3 regions of the Pseudoalteromonas sp. 2CM36K genome follow, and region 2 is predicted to be linked to each of the others. Evidence: predicted binding sites of a transcription regulator. Region 2 holds the regulator's gene; each other region holds the start of a gene.
What was found. Region 2 encodes ArgR, which controls arginine synthesis, uptake and breakdown. Its sites were predicted from a motif close to ANTGAATANNTATTCANT; they were not measured.
Positions count from the first base shown of each region.

Region 1: gltB (glutamate synthase large subunit) is a predicted target of ArgR. The motif match lies at 2,077-2,094, and genes of this name have one in related genera.
Region 3: MTN97_RS04810 (OadG family protein) is a predicted target of ArgR. The motif match lies at 1,731-1,748, and genes of this name have one in related genera.

Region 1 covers NZ_JALNTK010000004.1:124,190-130,517, forward strand. The annotation lists gene gltB (glutamate synthase large subunit) at 1-1,975, opposite strand, end outside; gene MTN97_RS03765 (hypothetical protein) at 2,678-3,064, shown strand; partial or broken gene MTN97_RS03770 (ABC transporter ATP-binding protein) at 3,060-3,323, shown strand; partial or broken gene MTN97_RS03775 (sensor histidine kinase) at 3,289-3,744, shown strand; gene MTN97_RS03780 (Grx4 family monothiol glutaredoxin) at 3,947-4,285, opposite strand; gene MTN97_RS03785 (superoxide dismutase) at 4,550-5,131, shown strand; gene MTN97_RS03790 (PrkA family serine protein kinase) at 5,341-6,328, shown strand, end outside.
Region 2 covers NZ_JALNTK010000005.1:12,195-18,522, reverse strand. The annotation lists gene cgtA (Obg family GTPase CgtA) at 1-787, opposite strand, end outside; gene rpmA (50S ribosomal protein L27) at 942-1,199, opposite strand; gene rplU (50S ribosomal protein L21) at 1,216-1,527, opposite strand; gene ispB (octaprenyl diphosphate synthase) at 1,951-2,922, shown strand; gene mdh (malate dehydrogenase) at 2,998-3,930, opposite strand; gene argR (transcriptional regulator ArgR) at 4,146-4,613, shown strand; gene MTN97_RS04095 (Dyp-type peroxidase) at 4,671-5,570, opposite strand; gene MTN97_RS04090 (ABC transporter ATP-binding protein) at 5,610-6,328, opposite strand, start outside.
Region 3 covers NZ_JALNTK010000005.1:152,555-158,882, reverse strand. The annotation lists gene oadA (sodium-extruding oxaloacetate decarboxylase subunit alpha) at 1-1,429, opposite strand, end outside; gene MTN97_RS04810 (OadG family protein) at 1,442-1,687, opposite strand; gene MTN97_RS04805 (DUF1328 family protein) at 2,210-2,383, shown strand; gene MTN97_RS04800 (hypothetical protein) at 2,430-2,621, shown strand; gene MTN97_RS04795 (YcxB family protein) at 2,794-3,261, shown strand; gene csrA (carbon storage regulator CsrA) at 3,317-3,508, opposite strand; gene MTN97_RS04785 (aspartate kinase) at 3,599-4,816, opposite strand; gene alaS (alanine--tRNA ligase) at 4,823-6,328, opposite strand, start outside.

The DNA of each region.
Region 1 (6,328 bases), on a different contig from region 2:
GCGCATCGCGAACGCTACCAGTTTCAATAATAATATTTGACTCACAGCGTAAGTTATTATCTACCAAGCGTTTTTGTACCGCACCCACCGCCATAGCAGCAGGAATAGGTAATTGATTGTCATCAAAGTTACGATCCGTTAATACCAGCATAATGCAGCCAGATGCGGCTTTTGCTTGTGCTTCATCACAGATGCGCTTTACCGCATTCTCAAGGCCTTCTTCTACGGTATAAGTAATATCAATCTTACAATAGCTGTAGTGCGCTTCATCGGCGTTAAGTAGCTGCTGCATATCAGCGTACATTAAAATAGGCGTATCAAATTGCAGGCGTTTAGCGTGCCCTGTTGTTTCATTAAATACGTTTTGCTCACTGCCAATACACGTTGCAAGCGACATCACATGGTTTTCACGTAACGGATCAATTGGCGGATTAGTAACCTGAGCAAACTTTTGACGGAAATAATCATAAAGTGAACGGTGCCCTTCGCTCAGTACGGCAAACGGCGTATCGTCACCCATTGAGCCAGTGGCTTCTTGCCCATTTTCACCCATGACACGAATGACGCTGTCTAGCTCTTCGTTAGTATAGCCAAACATCTTTTGGTATTTGACAAGGGTTTCATCATCAAATGAGCGATTGCCCGCATCTTGCTCGGTAAGTGCTTCAAAAGGCGTTAATCGTTTAACGTTTTCTTCTAACCACGACTTATAAGGGTGGCGTGATTTTAAATCTTGGTCAATTTCATCTGAATGCCAAATTTTGCCTAATTTAGTATCAATAACGAGGAGTTCGCCCGGGCCAACACGTCCTTTTTCGACCACTTCGTCAGCGGTGTAATCCCATATCCCAACTTCAGAGGCTAAAGTAATAAAGCCATCTTGAGTAATGATATAGCGCGCAGGGCGCAGGCCATTACGGTCTAAGTTACAGGCAGCAAAACGCCCATCCGACATAACAATCCCTGCAGGGCCATCCCACGGTTCCATATGCATAGAATTAAAATCATAGAATGCGCGAAGGTCGTCATCCATAGCACGGTTTTTTTGCCATGCTGGCGGTACCAGCATACGCATCGCACGGAATAAATCCATACCACCGGCTAAAAACAGCTCTAGCATATTATCGAGGCTAGATGAGTCAGACCCTGTTTCATTAACAAACGGCGCTGCGCTTTGTAAATCAGGAATAAGCGGCGAAGCAAATTTATAAGAGCGTGCACGGGCCCACTGACGGTTACCTTCAATAGTATTAATTTCACCATTGTGCGCTAAATAACGAAATGGTTGCGCTAAAGGCCAGCGAGGCTGTGTGTTTGTAGAGAAGCGTTGATGAAAAACACAAATAGCACTGGTCATGCGAATATCAGCAAGATCGAGATAAAAATTTGGCAAGTCAGCAGGCATCATTAAGCCTTTATAGATGGTGACTAGCCCAGATAAGCTCGCAATATAAAATGATTCATCATCCATCAAGCGCTTTTCTGCACGACGACGTGCAACATATAAACGTCGCTCTAAATCTTTAGAACGCCAGCCTTCAGGCGCACTAATAAAAATTTGTTCAAACCCAGGCAATTGCTTTAGGGCTATAGGTCCTAACATTGATGGATCGGTAGGGACAACACGCCAACCTAAAATATTAAGCGTTTCTTTTTCTAGTTCTTCGCTTAAAACATCTTTAGCTGCTTGTGCTAATACCGGATCAGCATTGAGGAAAATCATCCCAACGGCGTAATTTTTACCTAAATGCCAATTATTTTCAGCAGCAATAGCACGAAAGAAGCTGTCTGGTTTTTGAAGTAACAAGCCACAACCATCACCCGTTTTACCATCAGCAGATATACCGCCCCGGTGCTGCATGCGATCTAAACCGGTGATCGCCGTACGGATGAGTCGGTGACTCGCTTTGTTATTAACTTGGGCTATTAAGCCAAAGCCACAATTATCTTTTTCTAGTTTTGAGTCATATAACATGGACCCCTCCCCTTGCTGCACTGTTAACGTGGATGAACGGCTCGACGATTTGCTAACAGACGATCAAAATTAGCGTTATTCCTAACCTGAGTCAATATCTTTCTGAATATATATTCATTATATTGAATATATTTCAACTTCATTAAAAATCATAAAACAATGCTAAATATTAACATTTGAGTAGATATTGGATCGAAAACTTTAATGACACCGGTGTTATTTTTAAGAACTTGTAAATAAAGCCTCCTCACAATAAGCAGTTTACGTAAACGTAAACGAGCCAAAATATGAATAACTATTCACCGAATATCATTCCATCATTTTTGCTTTATTCGTAATACATCTAAACATGACATTTAATTACATCGACTTTTACTAGCACATAGTTTATTCAATGAATTTGCACGTTAGTCTTATGCTATGCATTAATTATCAACTTTCTTTGCTTTACGTTGAGGTAATCTCACCCCGCAGCGGACACTTTTTATGTCCGCGGACATATAAAAAGAAAGTTTAAAAATAAAAAGTAATTAAATTCAACAAGATAAAAAATGGCACGCTATTCGAATATCGCATAACTACATAAATTTTGAGGGCATTGAATGTTTACTATTGGCTTATTTTTAATTTCACCAATTATTCTGTTTATTGCCTCGCTAATGATTACTGTGTTTGAAAAACACTAAGCAAAGAGAACAAATAATGATTAAAGACACTAACGGGCAAGACACGCAAATCTCACGACCTATAAATTTTAAAAAATACATCAGGCTGTTTATATTTATTGTGGGCTTAGTTGCTCTATGTGTATATGCATTATTAAATACTGATCAAGAAGGTACTATCTCGGTTTATAGAGTAAGCCTACAAATAGCCACAGAGATGCGCCAATCGCTAATACGCGATGCTGCAGCCAGCGGTAAAATTGTGGCCGCCAGAGCACCAAAAGTTTACAGCCCTGAACGAGGCTTTGTTTCATTGAAGGTAAATGCTGATGACTCAGTAAAACTGAATGATGTAATAGCCATGGTTGAGAGCCCCAAGTTCACAAACGAATTAAAGCAGCAACACTGTTTTAGCTCGTCTTGAGGGCGAGCTACGATTTTTATTAGCCGATGAACCAACTGGTAATCTCGACAGCCTTATGGCTCGTCAAGTAATGGAGCTGCTTAAACAAATAAATCGTGATGGCGCAACCATTGTCATGGTCACCCATGATGCAGAACTTGCTCTGCGTGCCCCTCGAAACATTCAAGTTGTAGACGGTCAACTTGCTGATTTCACCTTGTACCAAGGTGCACAAAACCTTAAAAAACGAGTTCGTTCAAGGCTATGGTTGGTTTGCTAAACTTCCACCACCTATAATAACGACGGTTGACTGGCATTCATTACTCGATCAATTACAAAGCCAATGGCAATTTAATTTCGACCTTCAAAAAGACATCACTACACAAGCCGATCAAACCCAAATAGAACAATTGCTCATTAACCTGTTGAAAAATGCACATGAATCAGAGTCGCTAGCAGAGCATATTAGTTTAAAAGTAACACAAGATAGTCTCGGCACTCATATTAATGTGAGCGACAAAGGAAAAGGCATGAGTGAAACAGTTATGGCCAGTGCGCTTATCCCTTTTTGTTCTACCAAGGTGGCAGGAAGTAGATTAGGTTTGGCACTGTGTCGAGAAATTATTGAAGCCCACCATGGGCAAATTAGCCTACACAATCGGGACGTCGGCGGGATCAGTGTTTTTGTAAGTTTACCTTGAGAGTTGTTTAGCTTTAAGGCTGAAAACTCATCCAATTTAGAAATGATACAATCGCGTTCTGAAGTTTATGACCTAGGGAGCTAAGTAAAAACCGCGAAAAGCTGCCTACTCATTCGGTACTGTCATCGTATAAGCAACTATGAGTAAATACTTTATAGACATAAAAAAAGCTGCAAATTGCAGCTTTTTTTTACCTAAACGCTTATTCAGCGTCTGCAGGTTTATGCTTTGCAGCTGTTTCAGTGATCAGTGGTTGTAATTCACCACGTTGAAACATTTCAATGATAATGTCACAGCCACCAATTAACTCGCCTTCAACCCAAAGTTGCGGGAAGGTAGGCCAGTTAGCGTAAGCAGGAAGCTCTGCACGAATGTCTGGATTAAGTAAAATATCCACATATGCAAACGGTTCACCGCACGACATTAATGCTTGTGATGCTTGTGAAGAAAAACCACAATTAGGCAGTTTTGGTGATCCTTTCATGTATAAGATGATTGGGTTTTCAGCAATTTGCTGTTTAATTTTATCGATGGTTTCCATTTACAACCTCAAAATGACGATAGCGAACACATTAGGCCTTGAAAAAGTTTCACTGTGGCCTCAGATATATAAATTAACATAGGCAATTAAAGCCTCAATCTTAAATAGCTTTAGCAAGAGCATTGCTGTTTGCTAAAACTTGAGTAAAATACTCAACAATTATAGTAACACTATATTCCTGTTTGGTATAGATAAGTGCCCTGTTTGCGCAGGCATTACGTATTACTAAATAGACTATCAACCAAAAGAAGATGGAGATAAAAAATGGCATTTGAACTACCGTCACTACCGTATGCAATTGATGCACTTGAGCCACATATTTCACAAGAAACGTTAGAGTTTCACCATGGTAAACACCACAACACTTATGTGACTAAACTTAACGGTTTGATCCCAGGCACTGAGTTTGAAGGTAAATCACTTGAAGAGATCGTATGTTCTTCAGAAGGCGGTGTATTTAACAACGCTGCTCAAATCTGGAACCACACTTTCTACTGGAACAGCCTATCTCCAAATGGCGGTGGCGCTCCAACAGGTGCAATTGCTGATGCAATTAACGCTAAATGGGGCTCATTTGACGCATTTAAAGACGCGTTAAACGACAAAGCAGTAAATAACTTTGGTTCAAGCTGGACGTGGTTAGTTAAACTAGCAGATGGTTCACTAGATATCGTTAATACATCTAACGCTGCAACACCATTAACAGATGCAGGTGTTACACCAATCCTAACCGTGGATTTATGGGAACACGCATACTACATTGATTACCGTAACGTGCGTCCAGATTACCTTAAAGGTTTCTGGTCACTCGTTAACTGGGAATTCGCGAACGCTAACTTCGCATAATTAGTTTTAAACTAACCTTTAAAAAGACGCTTAGGCGTCTTTTTTTATGTCCGCTACTTTATTTGATTAAGGTTATACGTAGGTTGTTTTTTAAAAGTGCATCATGATCATTTTTCATATAAATTTTTAATTTTATTGCACAAAAATTTAAATTCGTGACTAGACTTTAAATGGTGAATACATTTTCCAAGTAGGTTTCGGAGGTCATTATGACTATTTTTGATCACTACCAAGCACGTTATGAATCAACACAAGAAGAAGAGTACAGTGTTGCTGAGTTTCTAGAAATTTGTAAAACCGATAAGTCTGCTTATGCCAGTGCTCCTGAAAGATTACTGATGGCCATTGGCGAGCCTAAAATGGTAGATACCGCTACCGATACTCGTTTAAGTCGCTTATTTTCGAACCGTGTTGTTGCACGTTACCCTGCATTTGCCGATTTTTATGGTATGGAAGACGCCATTGAGCAAATTGTTTCTTATCTAAAACACGCCGCGCAAGGATTAGAAGAGTGTAAACAAGTGCTTTACTTGCTTGGTCCGGTAGGTGGCGGTAAGTCATCGATTGCTGAAAAGCTAAAGTATTTAATGCAACAAGTGCCTATTTATGCAATTAAGGGCTCCCCGGTTAATGACCATCCGCTGTCATTATTTGATCCCGTTGAAGATGCCAGCCTACTCGAAAAAGAATATGGAATTAAGTCTCGTTACCTCAAAACGGTAATGTCGCCATGGGCCGCAAAACGTTTACAAGAATTTAATGGTGATATTAGTCAATTTAGAGTGGTTAAACGCTTCCCATCAATTTTAAATCAAGTTGCGATTGCTAAAACAGAGCCCGGAGATGAAAACAATCAAGATATTTCTGCTCTTGTCGGTAAGGTCGATATTCGCCAACTTGAACACTTTGCACAAAATGATCCTGATGCTTATGCCTATTCAGGCGCATTATGTTTAGCCAACCAAGGCTTAATGGAATTTGTGGAAATGTTTAAAGCCCCCATAAAAGTGTTACACCCACTGCTAACAGCCACACAAGAAGGTAACTATAACGGCACAGAAGGCATAAGCGCCCTGCCATTTAACGGCATGATACTCGCCCACTCTAATGAATCAGAATGGCAAACCTTTAAAAACAATAAAAACAACGAAGCCTTTTTAGACCGTGTTTATATTGTTAAGGTCCCTTATTGCTTAC
Region 2 (6,328 bases):
TGATTGCAAATGCATTATCAACAGGGTTAGAGCCATCAACTGGCATTACATCTATAATGTGTAAAAGCACACGACAACGCTCTAAATGCTTTAAGAAGCGAATACCTAATCCCGCTCCCTCTGACGCGCCTTCAATCAAACCTGGAATATCAGCAATTACAAATGATTTGTTTGCTTCAGGACGAACAACCCCTAAGTTAGGAATCAGCGTAGTAAATGGATAATCAGCTACTTTAGGTTTTGCAGCTGACACACTGCGGATAAAGGTTGATTTACCTGCATTTGGTAACCCAAGTAAGCCGACATCAGCCAGTAGCATTAGCTCTAACTTAAGGTTACGTACTTCACCCGGTGTGCCAAGTGTTTTTTGACGTGGAGCACGATTAGTACTTGATTTAAAACGCGCATTCCCCAAGCCATGGAAACCGCCTTTTGCAACCACAATTCGTTGACCATCTTGGGTTAAATCCCCTAATGATTCCTGTGTATCAACATCAATAATACGTGTACCAACAGGCACTTTAACGATCAGGTCTTCACCTTTCTTACCCGTACAATTACGGCTTTGACCGTTTGTACCGCGTTCTGCTCTGTGAAAACGCTCAAATTGATAGTCAATAAGGGTATTTAAGTTTTCATCAGCTTGTAGATAAACACTACCACCGTCTCCACCGTCACCGCCATCAGGTCCACCATCTGGAACATATTTCTCACGACGAAAAGACACGATGCCGCTGCCACCGTCACCAGCTTCTGCGCGAATTTCTACTTCATCTACAAACTTCATGATTACTCACTTTAGGGATTGGCTTGTTAATAACTCTATTATATACCTAAGTGGCCTATAGAGCACACTGAGCATAAAAACACTTGGGTATATATTTAAACATGCTTAAAACAAAAAACCCCGCAAAGGCGGGGTTTTTTAACTACCTTACTGATTACTCAGCTACGATAGTTACGTATTTACGGTTTAAAGGACCTTTTTGTTCAAACTGAACTTTACCATCTGCTTTTGCGAAGATAGTGTGGTCTTTACCGATACCTACGTTTGCGCCTGGGTGGAAACGAGTTCCACGCTGACGAACAATGATGCTACCCGCTAGAACTGATTCGCCACCAAAACGCTTAACACCTAGGCGTTTGCTTTCTGAATCGCGACCGTTACGAGTACTACCAGCTGCTTTTTTATGTGCCATTTCTAAGTACCTCTAATTAAGCGCTAATGCCAGTGATTTTAACTTCTGTGAACCATTGACGATGGCCCATTTGCTTACGAGAATGCTTACGGCGTCTAAATTTAACAACCTTAATCTTCTCACCGCGACCGTGTGAAACAACCTCAGCTGTTACTTTACCACCGTTTACGAACGGTACACCAATCTCGATCTTCTCACCATCAGCAACTAAAAGTACTGAATCAAATTCAACTGCTGCACCAGTTTCAACGTCTAATTTCTCAAGACGAATTGTTTGACCTTCAGTCACACGGTGCTGTTTACCACCACTTTGGAAAACCGCGTACATAATTAACTCCGTCTGTGCGCCCTCAAATCGACGCAACTAAAATATTCTTCAATAGGGCGCGAAGTTTACGCTAATGCGTAAAAACTAGCAAGCCTCTTTTTGTAATTAAATGAATAAAAAGTAGCTGCATTGAGAGCAATTCAATATTTCCTCCATTTTATATTAAAATCCCCCTTTGCCAAGCGCTTTTTAACGGTTACAGAAAATAAATTAGCAATAGCAAAGCGAGCCTATGTAGTTCAATTAACCACCAAGGGTGATTCAAAATTAAACCAGGGTGTTTAATCAATTATTCACAAGGTTAATAGGTCATTTAACCTAATTAAGGGTGTTTTTTTAAGGAATCATCACAAAATATCGAGCTAATGCATTTTTTGTTGTACAATCTGCGCCGTTCACACATTAAAATTGGCTCGGAGATCAATGGATATAAAAGCTATCCAGGCGTTAATCGAAAGCGATATGAATGACGTCAATCAACTAATACATGCGCAAATGCGCTCAGATGTGGCGTTAGTTAATCAACTTGGTTTGTATATTGTTAACAGCGGTGGCAAACGTGTTCGCCCTATGTTGGCTATTTTGGCGGCTAAAGCGCTAGGTTACCAAGGCAAAGATCACATTACGCTAGCAACTATCATTGAATTTATTCATACCGCAACGCTTTTACATGATGATGTTGTAGATGAATCTAATTTGCGCCGTGGCACACCTACAGCAAATGCTGAGTTTGGTAATGCTGCTAGCGTACTGGTGGGTGATTTTATTTACACCCGCTCGTTTCAGCTAATGGTGGGTCTTGGTAAAATGCAAATAATGCAAGTACTGGCTGATGCAACCAACATTATTGCTGAAGGTGAAGTGCTGCAATTAATGAACTGCAACGACCCTGATACCACTGAAGCCAGTTATATGCAGGTTATTTATTCTAAAACCGCCAAGCTATTTGAAGCAGCGACGGGCCTTGCGGCCATTATTACTGACCAAGACGATACTGTACTAGAGGCACTTAATTTGTATGGCATGCATTTAGGTACTGCTTTTCAGTTAGTGGATGATGTTTTAGATTACAACGCTGATGCCGACCAACTTGGTAAAAACATTGGCGATGATTTAGCTGAAGGTAAGCCGACGTTACCTCTTATATATGCAATGCAACACGGTAGTGGGCATCAAACACAGTTAATAAGAGACGCTATTGAGCACTGTAATGGTATGGAGCACCTTGACGAGATACTGGCTGCGCTCAAACATACCAATGCCCTTGAGTTCACAATGGAAAAAGCCGAGCAAGAAGCTAATAAAGCCATTGCCTGTTTAGATTGCTTAGCGGAGTCGAGTTACAAGCAAGCACTAATTAGCTTAGCTAGAATAGCGGTTGACCGCGACCACTAAGTAATACTGTGTAGATAATTCCGAGCAATAAAAAAGCCTGCAAACGCAGGCTTTTTTATTGGTTAATTTTGGCTATTACGCCATAAAATCAACACCTTCTTTGATATCTTTTTTCAGCGTTTCAAGCATGTCATTTTTAGCTTGCTCTTCAAATGCGCTTAAAGTGCCGTAAGAAAGAATTTCTTCTACGCCATTTTTGCCTAAACGTACTGGGTGTGCAAAGTACTCTGCATCGCCATTTTCAACAGCAACGTATGCATAATCTACAACGTCTTCACCTTGTAGGCCTTTAACTAGAGACATACAAAAACGTGCTGCTGCAGCACCCATAGATAATGTTGCAGAACCACCGCCCGCTTTAGCATTAACTACTTCAGTACCTGCATTTTGGATACGAGGAGTTAGTGTAGCCACTTCTTCATCAGTGAAAGTAACACCTTCAACTTGAGAAAGTAACGGTAGAATGGTTGTGCCTGAGTGGCCACCAATCACTGGTACTTTAACACTTGCTACGTCTACGCCTTTAAGTTCAGCAATAAACGCTTCAGAACGGATCACATCGAGTGTTGTAATACCAAATACACGCTTAGCATCGTAAGTACCTGCTTTTTTGAATACTTCAGCAACAATCGGTACAGTGCCGTTAACTGGATTAGTGATAATACCTACAAGCGCTTTAGGACAGTTAGCAACAATGCCTTCTGCTAATGTTTTAATGATACCTGCGTTAACATTAAATAAATCTGCACGATCCATACCTGGCTTACGCGGCATACCCGCTGGGATTAAAACAATATCACAACCTGTTAATGCTTTATCTAGTGCATCTGCACCAAAACCTTCAACTTTTACATCTGTTGGGATATGAGAAAGGTCAACAGCAACACCAGGAACTACTGGCGCAACATCATATAGTGATAATTCTGAACCAGCTGGTAAGCCTGTTTTTAATAATAAAGACAACGCTTGACCGATACCACCTGCAGCACCTAATACAGCAACTTTCATTGGAATTCTCCGTGATTTGAGGAAGGAAATATTTGTGGTTCATAAGATAAAGAAATTAGCGACTAAAAACAAATTTATCCTGCCTATTTTAACTATATTTTCGACCATAGTTGTAAACTTTGCTGTTTAAACGCAGCAAAACCTAAACAACTGCTGCATAAATATGCATTTTTGTGTAGAATTTGCAGTATCGACAACATAACTAACTAGACACTATGCAACCACAAGACAAACAAGAAGCATTGGTAAAAGCCTTTAAAGCACTTTTAAAAGAAGAAAATTTTGGCTCACAAGGCGAAATAGTCGACGCATTAAAAGAACAAGGCTTTGATAATATTAGCCAAAGTAAAGTGTCGCGGATGTTAAGTAAGTTTGGCGCGGTACGTACCCGCAATGCAAAACAAGAAATGGTGTACTGTTTACCTGCCGAAATGGGTGTACCAACCGCTAAAAGCCCGTTACGCCAGTTAGTTATTGACATTATGCATAACGAAATGATGATTATTATTCGCACCAGCCCAGGCGCTGCGCAGCTAATTGCCCGTTTACTTGACTCATTAGGTAAAGCAGATGGCGTATTAGGAACAATTGCCGGTGATGACACTATTTTTATTGCGCCAGCGAAAGTATCAGAAATAGACCTCACATTAGAGCGTGTGCGTATTTTGTTTGATACGGTTTAAACACGTTTGGTTATCATTGTTACGGCTATGCTAATACGTAGCCGTTACTGGCTTGTTTTATAACTGCTTTAAAAATCGCACTGAGGGTGCAAAAAACGCAGAGCCCATATCTGCTTGAGTAAAATCAAGCCAATGATCGTAATGCTCCCCCTGCCCTAAACGGCTGTTGAGCACTTTCTCGAATGCATCCCCTTTAGCCGAGCACATAATCATTAACATTCCCTGCTCATACACGTCGCCATAAGGCATACTTTGATTTAGTAATAATGCTTGCCCCTGTTCATCTTTTAATTCACTTCGGGTCGCATGGCTGCTTTCAAGTGCGGGGCTTATTAGGGTATTGTCGAGACGAGTACGCCCCATTATTTGTTCTTGTTCTTGCAACGACAAGTGCTGCCATAACGTTAAGTCATGCTTATAGCGCTGAACATGAATATAGCTGCCTTGATCTTCAAAGCTATCGGGCTTATTAACGAGGGCCGTTACCCGTTTTTGACGACCATGCGGAGTATCGCCCGCATAAATAAAACCATTAAAATCACGGCCATCTAAAAAACGAAAATTTCGAATTTGCTCCACCAGCTCAACATCAGGGTTGAAAAGTTTTAATATTTGCAATGCAAACAGGTGGTTCACATCTTCTCTGTCTGAGCGGATTTGCACAAATAAATCGCAAGGTTGGGCACTCATAACAAAGTCGCTATGGGTGATATTAGGAAAGCTTTGCAGCTCGCTTGGCATATAATCGGGCAGAATGTGTGGCCAGTATTGCGCGCCAATAGCGACCATACAAGAAAGCATAGATTCAGAGAACTGATCACTAAACTCATCTTCAATATCGCTCACTTTTTTAAGCTTAGCGCGAAGTGATTCGTCGTGACCATCAAGTACATTAAAAAATAAGTGCAAACCGTGTAAGTTTGCTTCAGCACAAATCCCTGATTGCGCTTGCGCCATTGTTATTCCTTACTTTTTAGAGCAAAACACAGCGATTAATTACGATTTAAAAAAATTCACCGTGTGCGGTTTTATTTTTATTATAACCTGTTCATTAATTTCAAATGACTGGCCATACTGGGCTGCAACTTCTATTTCTTGCTCAGCAATAACCACAGTGTATACATAAGCAGAGCCAATAAAGCGACTACTTAATATACTAACCCGCTCACATTGCTGTTGCGTATCGTTATTACTAACAAGTTCAAGTTGATGCGGACGCACATAAATAACGCCCTTATCCGCCACGCCATGCTGCTGTGGCTGTATTGATTCAACCACCCCAAACTGCGTTTGATATTCAGTGGCGGTTAATGCGGTGGCGCTTAAGTATATGCCCTGACCCAGAAACTCTGCAACCTCCTTTGAACGTGGTTTAGCAAAAAGCTGTTCTGGCGTACCTTGCTGCGCAATTTTACCTTGGTGCATAACCGCAAGCGTATCTGAAAAAGCAAACGCCTCTTCTTTTGAGTGAGTAACAAACACAGCCGATACTTGCTGCGCCTTAATAATGCGCCTAATGTCGGCAATTAACTCAAATCGTACTTGGGTATCAATATTAGAAAATGGCTCGTCAAGTAACAGTAAGCTAGGTTTATATGCTAATGCGCGTGCAATCGCTACTCGCTGCTGTTGCCCACCAGAGAGTTGATGAGGGAATCTATCGGCGCAGCCTACTAGGTGCACAAGCTTTAGCATTTCACTTACGCGTGCGTGTT
Region 3 (6,328 bases), 140 kb from region 2:
TGTTTGCCGCTGATTTTTCAGGTGCTTTATTTGAGCTATCATCAGCGCTGGGAACAGGTTCAAATGCGTCAGGGTTATTACGGTTTTTAATAAACTTCAAACCAATTTGTGGGAATAAGGCATACGTGAGCACATCATCAATTTGCTCATCAGCAAGCGTTAAGCCTTGCTCTTGCGCAAGTTTACTTAATTCAGCCTCAAGCGTTTCAAGTTCAGGTTTGATCACATCTGCAGGGCGACAGGTAATTGCTTCGCTGCCATCAAGTACACGCTCTTGTAGCTCTTTATTCATAGGAGCAGGTGTTGAACCATACTCACCTTTTAATACGCCAGCGGTTTCTTTGGTGATGGTTTTATAGCGCTCGCCAGTAAGCACATTAAGTACTGCCTGAGTACCAACAATTTGCGAGGTCGGTGTAACTAATGGAATAAAGCCCAAATCCTCACGCACCCGTGGAATTTCAAGTAATACTTCGTTTAGCTTATCAGCAGCGCCTTGCTCTTTAAGCTGATTTTCCATGTTAGTTAACATACCACCTGGCACTTGGGCTAATAAAATTCGGCCATCAACACCTTTTAAACTGCCTTCAAACGCAGCGTACTTTTTACGTACGTCTCTAAAGTAAGCTGCAATTTCTTCAAGGTGGTTTAAATCAAGCCCAGTATCACGCTCAGTACCTTCCACGATTGCAGCAATTGTTTCAGTTGCTGAATGACCATAAGTCATACTCATAGACGATACAGCCGTATCGAGCATATCAATACCGGCATCAATCGCTTTTTGATACGTTGCTGTACTTAAACCCGTTGTTGCATGACATTGCATGGCAATAGGAATTGAAACCGTTTCTTTTAAGCCTTTAATCAGTTTTTCTGCATCGTAAGGCTTAAGCAATCCCGCCATATCTTTAATACAAATTGAATGACAACCTAATTCTTCAAGCTGCTTAGCAAGTGTTAGCCACATATCCAATGTGTGTACTGGGCTTACCGTGTAAGAAATCGTACCTTGGGCATGCGCGCCTACCTTAACCGCCGCTTTTATAGCAGTTTCTAAGTTACGTACATCATTCATGGCATCAAAAATGCGAAATACGTCTACGCCATTTTTGTGTGCGCGCTCAACAAACTTTTCAACAACGTCATCAGCATAATGGCGATACCCCAATAAGTTTTGACCGCGAAGTAACATTTGCTGGGGTGTATTTGGCATCGCCTTTTTAAGCGCGCGAATACGCTCCCAAGGATCTTCGCCTAAATAACGAATACATGAGTCAAAGGTAGCCCCACCCCAAGACTCTATAGACCAATAACCTGCGTCATCAATTTTTTTTGCAATAGGTAACATGTCGTCTAATCGCATGCGGGTAGCTAAAAGCGACTGATGGGCGTCTCGAAGTACGAGTTCTGTTATTTTTAATTTAGCCATTGGTATGCTCCTCTAATTATTATTTGTTTTGTACTGAGCAATGGCAGCACTAATTGCAGCGATGTGCTCATTTGGCACACCTTGAGATTTAAAAGATGGTGTTCTCTGTGATACTTCAAGTTCTGGCTGAGAAAATTTGCTAGCCAGCTTAGACATAACTGTCACTGCACCAATCAATAAAGAAAGAAATACAAACACACCCACCATACCGGTTAGCATTAAATTGCCTGCAGTTGTAAGCAAAGCCCCTATATCCATAATTCTCCCCTGTTCAAAACTGAATACATAAAAAGTCAGTTTATTTAAATAAATATTCACCAATAGTAACAAAAACTACTCTTTTGTCTACACATTGTAAATTGGTAAAACCAATTAATCTAAAAGTAACATATCACCAATAAGGTTAACACCACCTAAAATAGCTTATTTAACCTATATATATAGATGGTAAAAATGTTCGTTATAAATAAAGAATATATAAAAACCCTAATATTCTGTAAAAACACATAAAAATATACCAAATGAGCTAATCCACTAAAAACTGCCAAAGTAAATGCTAATTGGTCTTACCAAAATAACGACTGTAAAAACTATTTATTATCTCATCAGACACCACTGTGAATAAGTTACAGATAAAACCGTAAAAATTACCAACCTAATATAAAGCTAAACTCAAAAAGATAAGTTAAACCATTGATTTAAAACAAAATAAAATACTGGCATATTACTCGCTTATATAAAAACAACACTTTAACACTTAGATAAATCAAGGAGATGACAATGTTACGCTGGACAATTACATTTTTGGTGATCGCACTAATCGCAGCCGTTTTAGGATTTGGTGGTATTGCAGGAGCCGCAGCAGGAATTGCTAAGATCATATTTTTTATCTTTATAGTTTTACTGGTTATTTCACTTGTCTCTGGCGCTTTACGTGGTAAAAGCCCCAAGTAGATAAGAAACAACGAACTTTTTAAATTTATATACAAGGAATTACATTATGAAATCATCAACACTTAAAGCAGCAGCTATTGGCCTATTCGCAAGTGCATTTATTATGGGTTGTGAAGACAATCATGCAGAAGAAGCCGGTGAACGCATCGACGAAGCCGTGACAGATGTTCAAAATAAAGTAGAAGATGCCTGTGAAGAAGTAAAAGAAGGAGTCAACGCTGAAGAAACAAATTGCTAATTCAGCCCCCTTTTTTAAAAGCGACCATTTGGTCGCTTTTTTTTTGTGTTTAGTATTAGTCGCCAAGTTGCTACCCATTAATTATAAACTCTGAACTATTAATTCTTTTTAAGCTGCGCATTTACCACATAGCTTGCTAAAATGATAAAAAATAGCTTTTAAGTATAGATGCATGGTATTTACGACAACCTATAAACTCGATAAACCTTACTTTTATGAATGCTTCGACCAATCGCTGCCTTATAGTAAACGCGCGCAACCTAAATATTTTTTATTAGCACTGCTTGTTGTATTGGGATTATTTGGTATTTATGGTTTAGGAGATCATTACCTAGGTACATTTTTGCTGATGCTAGCCCTACTCGAATGCATCGCCTTTTACTATCGCCGCCCATGGTGGGTTACCAGGCAAATGCTAAGCAGAGCGTCTGGTTCTGAAGTCACTCTCACCTTCGACGAAGACGGAATAAAATCAACCAATCATTACAAAAATTACCAGTTAGCTTGGCACGACATTAACGAAATTATTACTACAGATTGTGGACTATTGTTAAAAAGTAAAAGCGGTATGCAATACATTTCTAAGGCAATACTCGACGAAGAAACGATTGATTTTATAAACAAAAAAGCCACTCAGTGAGTGGCTTTTACAAATGTCATAGTTATATTAACTAGCACATTTTATACTATGTTGATTAAGCATTGCCCGGATTAGGGTTAGACTTTTCAGCTTGTATGCGCATGTAAATTTCTTCACGATGAACTGATACGTCTTTAGGTGCGTTAACACCGATACGAACTTGATTTCCTTTAACACCCAGAACAGTAACGGTTACTTCGTCACCAATCATCAGGGTCTCGCCTACTCTACGAGTTAGTATTAGCATTCTCTTGCTCCCATGTTCCAATAAAATTATAAGATTCCGAACAAACATTTTAATTAAAATTAGACTAAAAAGTAAGTAAAAACCCTCAATCTATTCATTTTCTGTTAAAAATGTCTTATGTAATGCACGAACAGCCAGCTCGAGGTATTTTTCATCTATTAAAACTGAAATTTTAATCTCTGAGGTGGCAACAAACATCACATCAATGTTTTCTTGTGCTAACGAATCAAAAAATAAGCTCGCTACCCCGGAATGAGATTTCATCCCCATACCCACCGCTGACACTTTCGCCACATTGGTCGATCCGTCAATTGCCTGTGCATCAAATTGCTGTTGCTCAGCCGTTAACAAATCAAGTGCGTTTAAGTAATCATTTAAATGCACAGTAAAAACATAGTCGACTTTTTCAACTTTATGATTAATTTGATTAATCATATCTATTTCGATGCCATTATCAGCAAAAAGTTTCAAAACTTTTGCAAGATGTTTGGTGCCTTGCGGCATTCCATGCACCTTAATTAAGCACTCATCTCGATTAAATGCAATACCCGATACGACATTGCTTGTCACGTCGCACTCCTCAAAACTAATTAACGTGCCTTCATCGGGTTTAAAGCTAGATAACACCCGCAGAGGAACATTGTGTTTACCAGCAGATTCTACAGAGCGAATATGTAACACTTTAGCGCCTAAACTTGCCAGCTCAAGCATTTCGGCAAAGGTGACATGACTTAAACGTCGTGCGTTAGGTTCCACACGCGGATCTGTAGTATATACGCCATCAACATCGGTATAGATCTGACACTCATCGGCTTTTATTGCACCCGCTATTTCAACCGCAGAGGTATCGGTACCACCACGCCCAAGTGTGGTCACATTACCCTCAATATCGCGCCCCTGAAAGCCGGCAATAATAGCAATGCGGTTGTGTTCAAGCTCATGTTTTAAACGCGTTGCAGCCACGTCTTCTACACGGGCTTTACCGAACATGTTATCGGTTAATATATTCACCTGATCGGCTAACAAGCTTACCGCAGAATGACCGCGTTTAATAATCGCCATCGCTAATAAAGCTATAGAGACTTGTTCACCGGTACTCAGTAATACATCGAGTTCACGACTACTCGGGCGAGAGTCGATTTGTTTGGCAAGATTAATTAAGCGATTGGTTTCTCCCGACATTGCCGAAAGCACCACAACCACTTGGTGGCCTTGTTGCTTAGTTTTAACAACAAGGTCGGCGACCGCTTCAATACGCTCTATTGAGCCTACCGAAGTGCCGCCAAATTTTTGAACTATAAGTGCCACTTAAGCTTAAGTACGCTCAGTTAACCAAGCTGTTACGCTATCAAGTGCTGCTGTTAAATTTTGTGGCTCAGAACCACCCGCTTGCGCCATATCTGGACGACCGCCGCCTTTACCACCGACTTGGCCTGCCATGTGATTAACTAACTCACCCGCTTTTACTTTGCCAGTTAAGTCTTTAGTTACACCCGCAATTAGGCTTACTTTGTCGCCGCTGGCAACACCTAAGGCAATAACACCTGAGCCAATTTTATTTTTAAGGTCGTCAACCATACCGCGAAGCGCTTTTGATTCTGTGCCCTCAACGTTGGCCACTAACAATTTAACCCCGTTAATTTCAACCACTGAATCAAGTAACGATGCACCTGCCGCACTGGCTAGTTTATCGTTAAGCTGGGCAACTTGTTTTTCAAGCCCTTTCGACTTTTCAAGCAAGGCAGTTACTTTTTCAAGCACTGACGTATTGTCACCTTTTACAAGCGCTGCAACATCAGCTAATTGTTGCTCTTGCTCGCTTACATAAGCAATTGCCTCTGCACCTGTTACCGCTTCAATACGACGAACACCGGCAGCAATACCGCTTTCAGATACAATTTTGAATAAACCAATATCACCCGCACGCTCTACGTGTGTACCACCACAAAGCTCAATTGAGTAATCACCTATGCTTACTACACGTACTTCGTCATCGTACTTTTCGCCAAACAATGCCATAGCACCTTTTGCTTTAGCATCTTCAATTGCCATTAGCTCAGTATTAAGTGCAAAGTTACGACGAATTTCGTCATTTACTACACGTTCAATTTCGCGCAGTTCTTGTTTGGTCACAGCTTCAAAATGAGAGAAGTCAAAACGCAGACGATCTGGCTGCACAAGTGAGCCTTTTTGCGATACGTGCTCACCTAAAAGCTGACGCAGTGCTTCATGCAAAATATGTGTAGCGGTGTGGTTTTTCTTAATGCTTTCACGACGCGCATCGTCAATGGTCGCATCCACTTTATCGTTAACGCCAATACGTCCTTGAACTGTTCCATGATGAGCAAAAGCATTACCCAATTTAGTGGTATTCGTTACATTAAACTCACCACCGGCAACAGTAATTGTTCCGCTATCACCAATTTGGCCGCCTGATTCAGCGTAAAACGGAGTACGGTCTAAAACAATAATACCTTGCTGACCATCTTCTAATAACGATACCGATTCGCCACCGGCAAAAATTTCTACCACAGTGCCACGGTAATGATTACTATCATAGCCTTTAAAATCAGTGTGCTTATCTGATTTTAATTGCTCATTATAATCTGCACCAAATTTGCCTGCTTGCTGTGCTGTTTTACGTTGCACTGCCATACATGCTTCAAAACCTTGATGGTCAATGGTCATTTGGCGCTCTCGCGCTACATCGGCTGTTAAATCGGCAGGGAAACCATAGGTATCGTAAAGTTTAAATACTAAATCACCTGGGATCACATCCCCGGTTAAATCACTCAAGCTTTCTTCTAAAATAGCTAAACC